DNA from 3 places in the Hymenobacter algoricola genome. Region 1 is predicted to be linked to each of the others. Evidence: riboswitches for the same ligand, from Rfam matches in the RefSeq annotation. Region 1 holds a riboswitch; each other region holds the start of a gene.
What was found. Region 1 has a riboswitch for S-adenosylmethionine ahead of ABD842_RS03755 (O-acetylhomoserine aminocarboxypropyltransferase/cysteine synthase family protein). Riboswitches for the same ligand answer to the same signal wherever they lie in the genome.
Positions count from the first base shown of each region.

Region 1 (3,270 bases):
TTTGGTTGATTCTGGGGCCAGAGCCTTATTCGGCTTCCAGCATCATGGAGGAGCCGTCGGCACCTTTCAGGGTGATTTTCTTCTCCGTCAGGTTGGTCACGTCGAAGGCCATGCTGGTGGTGCCGCCGTCGGGCGTGAGGGTGATTTTCTTGCCGGGCTGGTCGAACACGTACTTGCCCTGCATAGTCTGAGCGGACGAAGTCATGTTGAAGGTTCCATTGGCGAAGAAGCGCAGCTCGGTATCCTCGTCGGCATCGGTCTGGGCTACTTTGTCGCCGGTGGCGGTGGTTTCCTTGTCGGTTTTCCACACTTTGCTTTCGGTGCCGTAGAGCATGTTGGTTTCGCCGACCTTATCGGGCTGGCTGCAGCTAGAGACGAACAGGGCTACGAGCAGCAGCAGGCTGGCCAGGTAGTGCAGGGGAGTGGTGGCGCGGTTCATGGAAAGGGGGTGTGAGGGTTGAAAAGAGGGGAGAAGTCAGCATCAATGACCCCAGGCATAGCCTTGGGCCGGCGTTTCTTACGGCAAGCGGGGAAAAGAGTTAAGGCCCTATATTCTCTTTCTGTTCGCGGCAACCTAATCAGTAGCGGGGCGTAAGAACGCCTGAAACCGTGAGGCTTAGGCCACTACGAATCTTCTCTCCATTCACCCTAACCGACACACAACCATGGGACTGTTCGATTTCCTCAGCAATAAAGGCGAAGAAAAACCCGTTGAAGCGCCCAAGCCCGCCGCTGCCGGGGGCACCGACTTCTTCGGTACCAAAGATGGCGCCGCCAAGCCCGCGGCCGCCGGCAGCACCTACACCGTAGCCAGCGGCGACTCGCTGTCGAAAATTGCCAAAAACCACTACGGCGACGCTGCCAAGTGGCACCAGATTTACGATGCCAACAAAGCCACCATCGGCGCCAACCCCGACCATATCGAAGTAGGCCAGGTCCTGACACTGCCGACGCTGTAGGTCTTTTCCCGGCCCTGATTCCTGCCAAAAACGCTGCTCCGGCCCGGAGCAGCGTTTTTTTGTGCCCCAGAGAAAAAGACGGAAAACTTTTCCCCGGATTTGCGCTTCTCAATTCCGGGTGTACATTTGCACCTACCAATCCGGTACTCCCCCGCTAACGGTGGGGCGATTTTCAGACTTTATGCAGAAGTGGCGAGAGAACAGGCTCCGTGACCCACTGGCAACCTTCGGTAAAGCGAAAGGTGCCAATTCCTGCCCGACCGGCCCAGGCCCGCGGGACAGATAAGTTGAGTGCCATGAAAAATTCCCCCTCCTCCGCCCTTCCGAACCCTTCCCCTCTGGCTGCTGCGCGGCAAGCCAGCCGGCCGATGGGTTTCCGCAGTTCTGCTGCGCTGGCCCTTGCGGCCCCCCAGGCCGCCCGCATGCGAATGGGCTGTTGTTGCGCGTGTTGTTGCTAGCCTGAGTCTGGCCTAGCGTCCCCTCCCTTTTTTCTTTTTACGGCTTACCCTGCATCCGGCAGCCACTTTTTGTGCGCTTCCCGCGGGGTCCCGGCTGGCTCCTGACCCCGCTTTTCAGCCGCAGGGCCGCGCCTGGCCCGGTCCCGTGGGAGTCTTGGCTCCCGGCTCAAATCCTGTCTTTTCTTTCCGTAATCCTTCTTAACCTCCGAACCAGTATGTCCACGCCAGCCCATCACTTCGAAACGCTGCAGCTCCACGCCGGTCAGCAGCCCGACCCCACTACCGGCGCCCGCGCCGTACCGCTGTACCAGACCACGTCCTACGTGTTCAAGAACGCTGAGCACGGGGCCAACCTGTTTGCCCTGAAGGAGTTCGGCAACATCTACACCCGCCTGATGAACCCGACGACCGACGTGTTTGAGCAGCGCGTGGCGGCCCTGGAAGGCGGCGTGGCAGCCCTGGCTACCAGCTCGGGGCAGGCGGCCCAGTTCATTGCCCTGAACAACATCCTGCAGGCCGGCGACAACTTCGTGAGTACGGCCTTCCTCTACGGCGGCACCTACAACCAGTTTAAGGTAGCATTCAAGCGCCTGGGCATCGAGGCACGCTTTGCCGACGGCGACAACCCGGCCTCCTTCGAGGCGCTGCTTGACGACAACACCAAGGCCATCTACCTCGAAACCATCGGCAACCCAAGCTACAGCATCCCCGACTTCGAGCGGATTGCGGCCATTGCCAACAAGCACGACCTGCCGCTGATTGTGGACAACACGTTCGGGGCGGGCGGCTACCTGTTCCGGCCCCTGGAGCACGGGGCCCACATCGTGGTGGAGTCGGCCACGAAGTGGATTGGCGGCCACGGCACCAGCGTGGGCGGCGTGATTGTGGATGGCGGCACGTACGACTTCGGCAACGGCAAGTTTCCGCAGTTCACCGAGCCTTCCGAAGGCTACCACGGCCTCGTATTCAACGACGTATTCGGCAAGGGCGGGCCGTTCGGCAACATTGCCTTCATCATCCGGGCCCGGGTGGAAGGGCTGCGCGACTTTGGCCCCGCCATCAGCCCGTTCAACTCGTTTCAGCTGCTGATCGGCCTCGAAACGCTGAGCCTGCGGGTGGAGCGGACGGTGGAAAACGCCCTGCGCGTGGCCACCTGGCTGGAGCAGCACCCGCAGGTGGAAAGCGTGAACTATCCGGGGTTGAAAAGCAGCCCTTACCACGGCCTGGCCCAGAAATACCTGAAGCGCGGCTTTGGCGGCGTGCTCAGCTTCCAGCTCAAAGGCAGCAAGGAAACGGCTACGCGCTTCATCGACAACCTGAAGCTGGTGAGTCATCTGGCCAACGTGGGCGACGCCAAGACGCTCATCATTCAGCCCTCGGCCACCACCCACCAGCAGCTCTCCGAAGCCGAGCAGCTGGCCGCCGGCGTCACCCCGACCTCCTTGCGGCTGTCGGTGGGCATCGAGCATTTCGACGATATCCGGGCGGATCTGGCCCAGGCTTTTGAGGCCGTGCGCAACGCCGCTACGCCGGACGAATCGGGCAGCACGCTGCTGCAGCCCGAGGTAGAACACGCTGCTCCGCTGGAAGTCTAGAGAGAGGAAACCGGCGGCAGCTTTTTTAGCGCAGGCGGAAGCCGCCGCCTTTTCCGGTCGGAGCAGCTTGGGGCGCGGGCGGGTCGTTTTGTTGTGAGAGAGGAGACGGCCTGCCCAAACCCACAATAGCCCGGGTTGAGCCGGCATTCTAGCTGGTTCAGCCCGTGCGCTATTGTAGTAGTTTGAAAACCCAGAATTGAAACCTGAGAAAATAGAACTCAGAGCTCAGAGTCTGGCCTGAAACGCCTGAACTGCGGG
Region 1 is NZ_BAABDH010000015.1:78,245-81,514, reverse strand. Features, by position in the region: gene ABD842_RS03765 (hypothetical protein) at 26-439, opposite strand; gene ABD842_RS03760 (LysM peptidoglycan-binding domain-containing protein) at 666-959, shown strand; SAM riboswitch class I at 1,136-1,248, shown strand; gene ABD842_RS03755 (O-acetylhomoserine aminocarboxypropyltransferase/cysteine synthase family protein) at 1,633-3,012, shown strand.

Region 2 (3,270 bases), on a different contig from region 1:
CTGGCCGCGGCCGGCGGCTTCCTCGACTCGTTCGGGGGCGGGGGCTGGGGGCCGCTGGTGACCAGCACGCTCATTGCCGGGGGCCGCACGCCGCAGTACGTCATCGGCTCGGTGAGCGTGGCCGAGTTCTTCGTGACCTTCGCCAGCGCCCTCACCTTTTTCGCCACCATCGGCATCACCCACTGGCAGATTGTGCTGGGCCTCATTGTGGGCGGCGTGGCCGCCGCGCCCCTGGCCGCCCGCCTGGCCGGCCGCATCCCGGTCCGCTGGATGTTTGTGGGCGTAGGGCTGATGGTGATTGTGTGGAGTTTGTGGGCCTTGCGCAAGCTGTTTGTGTAAGTCAGCTGGCAGGTAATAGGTAGTCCTCTTCGGCTGTCATCCTGAGCGCAACGAAGTGCAGCGAAGGACCTGCCTCGAATTCTCTGCCGAACGTAGTTCAACACAAAAAGCCCTTTACCATCCGCTGGTAAAGGGCTTTGCTCATTTATCGGGCTTAGCAGTGGCGAAGAGGCAGGTCCTTCGCAAGCGGACGCCAGATGGAGGATGACCGGCGTGTTTTTCTTGTTAGCTGCTTGTCTGCTCCGCTTCCGCCTGCTGCCGCAGCTTGCTGTGCTTCTTGCCGTAGCCGTAGTAGATAGCCAGCCCGATGGCCAGCCACCCGAACAGGCGCAGCCAGGTATCGAGCGGCAAGGACACCATCATCAGCAGGCAGGTCAGGATGCCGAGGATGGGCACCACGGGCACCCAGGGCGTGCGGAAGCCGCGGGGGGCATCGGGCTCCTTTTTGCGCATGATCAGAATGCCCAGGCACACCATCACGAAGGCCAGCAGCGTGCCGATGCTGGTCATCTCGCCGACCACGGAAATGGGCACGAAGCCGGCAAACAAGCTGATAAACAAGCCCAGCAGCAGGTTCGACTTGTGCGGGGTGCGGAAAATGGGGTGGATTTCGGAGAAGATCTTCGGCAGCAGCCCGTCCTTCGACATCGAGAAAAACACCCGGCTCTGCCCCATCAGGTCCACCAGAATCACGGAGGTGTAGCCGATGAGAATGGCAATGATGATGGCCGAGCTCAGCCAGCCGTAGGGCGTCTTCTCGATGGCAATGGCTACCGGCGCGGCGCTGTTCTTGAACTCGGTATAGTTGGCGACGCCGGTCAGCACGTGGCCGAAGAGCACGAACAGCACGGTGCAGACCAGCAGGGAGCCGATGATGCCGATGGGCATGTTCTTCTGCGGATTCTTGGTTTCCTGGGCCATGGTGGCCACGATGTCGAAGCCGATGAAGACGAAGAACACCACCCCGGCCCCGCGCAGGATGCCGCTCAGGCCGAACTCGCCGAAGGTGCCGGTGTTCTGGGGGATGTAGGGCTGGTAGTTGGCCGGGTCGATGTACTGCCAGCCCAGGGCGATGAATACCAGCACCACGGCCACCTTGAGCGTAACCACCAGGGCATTAAACCACGCCGAGCCCGAGGTGCCGCGGATGATGATGGCCGTGATGGCCAGCACAATCAGCATGGCCGGCACGTTGACGACCCCCGACACCACCGCGCCGTCGGCCAGCTTGGCGGTTTCAAACGGCGACATCACCAGCTGGGGCGGAATGTGCAGGTTGAACTTGTCGAGCACCCTGACCAGGTACTGCGACCAGCTGATGGCCACCGTCGCCGCACCCACCGAGTATTCCAGAATCAGGTCCCAGCCGATAATCCAGGCGAACAGCTCGCCCATGGTGGCGTAGGAATAGGTGTAGGCCGAGCCTGCCACCGGCACCATGGAGGCAAACTCGGCGTAGCACAAGGCCGAAAACGCGCAGCCCACGGCGGCCACCAGAAAGGAGAGCGTGACGGCCGGGCCGGCGTTGTTGGCCGCGGCAATGCCGGTGAGCGAAAACAAGCCCGCCCCGATGATAACGCCGATGCCGATGGCAATCAGGCTAAAGCCGCCCAGGCTGCGCTTGAGGGTATTCGCCCCCGTTTCGGCCGCTTCCCGCTGGAGCAGCGCCAATGATTTTTTAAGCATAACAGGGAGTAACGCGAAGTTTCACTTCGCGAATCGTGGAACGATGCCCCGCCCTACGCGCCAATGTGCGTCGCGCGCCAAAGGCGCCGGGCAGCAGCGGCCGCGCCGGGGGCGGGCATCATGAAAAAAGAAAACAGAGGAAAAGCGGCCTCGGGCTCAGCCGGCCGCGCAGCACTCTACCGGCGCCTCAACAACAGCAACAACACCCCGGCAGCTGGCCCGCAGACGCGGCAGATACGGCGGCAAAAACGACTCGGACGGGGTGGTTGGGGAAGCAGTCCACGGCAACTTGTTTTTATATGAGCAGGAATTGGCACCGTTCCGCGGCTTGCGGGTGGTTGCCGGCGCTTCGTCGAGCCTGTCTCTCAGCGCCTCTGTATAAAAACAATCCTTTGGGGGAAAGAATTGATGCCGCAAAGGTAGGTTGAGGCCAGCCGGATTTGCAAGCCGGGGCCAAATTCAGGAATTGAGAGGTACACAGAACGTCCAGCAGAGGTGCAGCCGAAGCATCTCGCGTGCTGATGCTGGAGTGGTAATCACTACCATTTTGCAACGAAGCGGCAGAGATACTTCGGCTGCGCGGACGCCAGATAAAGCATGACAATACTGTTGCGACATCCGCACGCGAGATACTTCGGCTGCGCCTCTGCAGGACGTTCTTTCGGGGCGTTGTACTTCGCTACTCCTTCTCCAATTGCTTTGGCGGCTGGGCAGCGAAGTAGCGCAGCCGGTAACAGTTCATGGCCGTGTCGCCAAGCTGCTCGAGGAGGCGGTAATTGGCCACCGCACCCACCGCCGCACCGATGACGGGCACCAGCTGGGCCAGCTTGGCCAGGTCGATGTAGTCGCGGTACTCCTGCTGGAAGGTGCGCCAGTCGAACGCGTGCACGTCGGTGGGCAGGGTGTGGCGGTAGGCGTCCCAGTCGGCGAGGCGGCGGTAGGTTTCGTTGCGGGTGTGCTGGCTGCTGAAAGCCAGCTGGAAGATGTGCAGCAGGTAGAGCCGCTCGGAATAGTCCTGCACGTCGTAGCCGTACTGGGCGGCCACGTCGAAGAGCAGCTTGAGCTTGAGGCCCAGCAGCAGGGGAAAATCGGCCAGGCCCAGCAGGAAGCCGCCCGCGCCGGTTACGGCGCCTTCGGCCGCGGCCGTGGTGCGGTAGTAGCGGATGTGGCGGCGCACCGCTTCCTCGCGGGCAGCCAGCGGGGCGTCCCGCACCGGCTGGCGGGTGGTGTGGCTGGAGCCGAACA
Region 2 is NZ_BAABDH010000024.1:51,763-55,032, forward strand. Features, by position in the region: gene ABD842_RS08015 (TSUP family transporter) at 1-339, shown strand, start outside; gene ABD842_RS08020 (amino acid permease) at 565-2,025, opposite strand; SAM riboswitch class I at 2,318-2,410, opposite strand; gene ABD842_RS08025 (EcsC family protein) at 2,705-3,270, opposite strand, start outside.
Region 2: another riboswitch for S-adenosylmethionine. It lies ahead of ABD842_RS08020 (amino acid permease); the one in region 1 lies ahead of ABD842_RS03755 (O-acetylhomoserine aminocarboxypropyltransferase/cysteine synthase family protein).

Region 3 (3,270 bases), on a different contig from region 1:
ATGCCCATATCCAGGCCGGCGCGGATGGCGTGGTAGAGGAAGCTGGAGTGAATGGCCTCGCGCACCACGTCGTTGCCGCGGAAGGAGAAGCTGATGTTGCTGATGCCGCCGGAAGTCAGCGCCCCGGGCAGGTTGGCCTTGATCCAGCGCACGGCCTCGATAAAGTCGAGGGCATAGTTGCGGTGCTCCTCCATGCCGGTACCCACCGTGAGGATGTTGGGGTCGAAGATGATGTCCTGGGGCGGGAAGCCCACTTCGTTCACCAGAATGTCGTAGCTGCGCTTGCACACCGCAATTTTCTTCTCAAACGTGTCGGCCTGGCCGGTTTCGTCGAAGGCCATGACCACCACGGCGGCGCCGTACTGGCGCACGGTGCGGGCGTGCTGCCGGAATACGTCCTCGCCCTCTTTCAGCGAAATCGAGTTGACGATGCTCTTGCCCTGCACGCACTTCAGGCCGGCTTCGAGCACGGTCCACTTCGAGGAGTCAATCATCACCGGCACCCGGGAAATGTCGGGCTCGGAGGCAATCAGGTTCAGAAACGTCGTCATGGCCTGCTCCGAGTCGAGCATGCCTTCGTCCATGTTCACGTCGAGCACCTGGGCACCGCCTTCCACCTGGTCGCGGGCCACCTGCAGGGCGGCTTCGTAGGAGCCGGTGCGGATCAGGCGGGCAAAGGCCCGGGAGCCGGTCACGTTGCACCGCTCGCCCACGTTCACAAACAGGCTGTCGGGGTAGATATTGAAGGGCTCCAGACCAGACAAGCGCGTGGCGCTTGAATTAGTAATTAGTAATTGAGAAGTAGTAATTGGCTCGTCGGCTTGCTGGTCGTCGGCAATTCTTAATTCTTCATTACTAATTACTAATTGCGCATTGCGGAGCTGAGGAAGTGGGCGTGGCGCGTAGCGCTGAGCCAGCTTACTCAGCTCCGCAATGTGCTGGGGCGTGGTGCCGCAGCAGCCCCCGGCCACCGTCACGATGCCTTCCTTCAGGTAATTCTCGACCACGGCCGCGAATTCCTGGGCCGACTCGTCGTAGCCGCCGAAGGCATTCGGCAGGCCGGCGTTGGGGTAGGCGGAAATATGCACGTCGGCAATCCGGCTCAGCTCCCTGACGTAGATGTGCAGCTGGTCGGCGCCCAAAGCGCAGTTCAGCCCCACGCTCAGCAGCGGTAAGTGGCTGATGGAGTTCCAGAAGGCTTCCACCGTCTGCCCCGACAACGTGCGGCCGGAGGCGTCGGTGATGGTGCCCGAAATCATGACCGGCACCACTTTGCCGCCTTCGTCGAAGAACTTCTGCACCGCGTACAGCGCGGCCTTGGCGTTGAGCGTGTCGAAGATGGTTTCGATAAGCAGCGTGTCGGAGCCGCCGTCGATCAGGCCGCGCACCTGCTCCAGGTAAGCCGCGGCCAGCTCGTCGAAGGTCACGGCGCGGAAGCCGGGCCGGTTCACGTCGGGCGACAGGGAAGCGGTGCGGTTGGTGGGCCCCACGGCCCCGGCCACGAAGCGCGGCTTGTGCGGCTCGCGGGCGGTGAATTCGTCGGCTACCTCTTTGGCAATCCGGGCTGATTCGAAGTTGAGCTCATATACGATATGCTCCAAACCATAATCGGCCTGGGCGATGGTGGTGCCGCTGAAGGTGTTGGTTTCCACCATGTCGGCCCCGGCGGCGAAGTAGTCGTGGTGGATGCCGCGGATGATGTCGGGGCGGGTCAGGCTCAGCAGGTCGTTGTTGCCGCGCAGGGGCTTGGGATGATCCGCGAAGCGCGGGCCGCGGAAGTCGGCCTCTTCCAGCGGGTGGCGCTGAATCATGGTGCCCATGGCGCCATCGAGCACGAGGATGCGCTGCTGCAGAATAGCGTAAAGCGGGGAGTCGGGGCGGAGCGTCGGTTGCATAGCGGCTTCTCTTCTAATGAGGCGGTACCAAAAAGCCTATCCAGAAAGAGCCGCGCAAGGGCGAGTCCGGTACTTATCTTTATTCGCCGCCGAAACGCCGAAATGGGAGTTGGCACCTTGTGTAGCAGGTTGCCAAGACGTCGTCGGGCCCAGTCCCTCGGTCTTTCTGGATAAGTAACATCACGAAGATACTGCAGGAAACTCCGGAATCCAATTTTGGCCCGAGGGCGCGCGTTATCTGTTACGTTTGGAATATTACCCCTAATTCGGGCGTTTCCGCTAGCTGCTGCTCATGCTGTGTCGTCTCCGCTTCCGGCTATTGCTTGCCACGCTGCTGCTGCTGCTGCTGCTGGCCGGGCGGCTGCGGGCGCAGCCGCGGCCCGCCACGCCCGGCGACGGCCTGCGCGGGCACTACTACGACGGCCAGAACTTCGGGCAGCTCGTGCTGACCCGCGTTGATCCGACCATCGACTTCAACTGGACCATTGAGGGCCCCAGTCCGGCCGGGCGCACCTTTGCGGCCCCGGGGCCCGGTGTGCCGCCCGAGTATTTCTCGGTGCGCTGGCTGGGGCACATCTACATTCCCGTCACGGGCCGCTACACGTTCCGCATTCTCAACGACGACGGCATGCGGGTGTGGCTGGGCGGCAAAAGAATTCTCAGCGCCTGGCGCGACCAGGTCGCCACCGAGTCGGCCGCCGAAATTCAGCTTACCGGCGGCCGCTACTATCCGCTGCGGGTAGAATATTGCCAGGTGCAGTGGGATACCCGCGCCCAGCTCACCTGGCAGCAGCCTGGTGCAGCGGCCGAGCCCCGGCCCATCCCGACGGCCAGCCTCTACGCCACGCTGCCGCCTTCCGCCCGCCCGATTTCGGCTCCCGCCACTGCCCGGCCGGCCGCTCCGACGGCGCCGGCCGCGGCCCCCGCTCCCCCGTCCCGGGTTGCGTCCAGGCCCACCGTGCGGCCCACCGTCTCGCGGGGAGCCAAGCCGGCGCCGCGCCGGCGGCCAGTGCTGCCCCGCCGCGGCGCCGCGCTGCCCGCCGCCGATAGCCTCACCACCGCGGTGCCCGACCTGGCCACCCTGCGTAAAGGTGCCGTAGTGCCGCTGACCAATCTGTATTTCACCCAAAGCACTGCCACCCTGCTGCCCGCCTCGCGCCCCCTGTTGAACCAGCTGGCCCGCACCCTGCGCGCCCGGCCCGCGCTGCGCCTGGAAATTGCCGGCCACACCGATAACGTGGGCGAGCCGGCCCTGAACCTGCGCCTGTCGGAGCAGCGGGCCCGCACCGTGCGGCAGTACCTCGTGCAGCAGGGTATCGACTCGGTGCGCCTCACGGCCCGCGGCTACGGCGGCACCCGTCCCGTAGCCGACAAC
Region 3 is NZ_BAABDH010000034.1:30,357-33,626, forward strand. Features, by position in the region: gene metH (methionine synthase) at 1-1,895, opposite strand, end outside; SAM riboswitch class I at 1,966-2,072, opposite strand; gene ABD842_RS09080 (PA14 domain-containing protein) at 2,188-3,270, shown strand, end outside.
Region 3: another riboswitch for S-adenosylmethionine. It lies ahead of metH (methionine synthase); the one in region 1 lies ahead of ABD842_RS03755 (O-acetylhomoserine aminocarboxypropyltransferase/cysteine synthase family protein).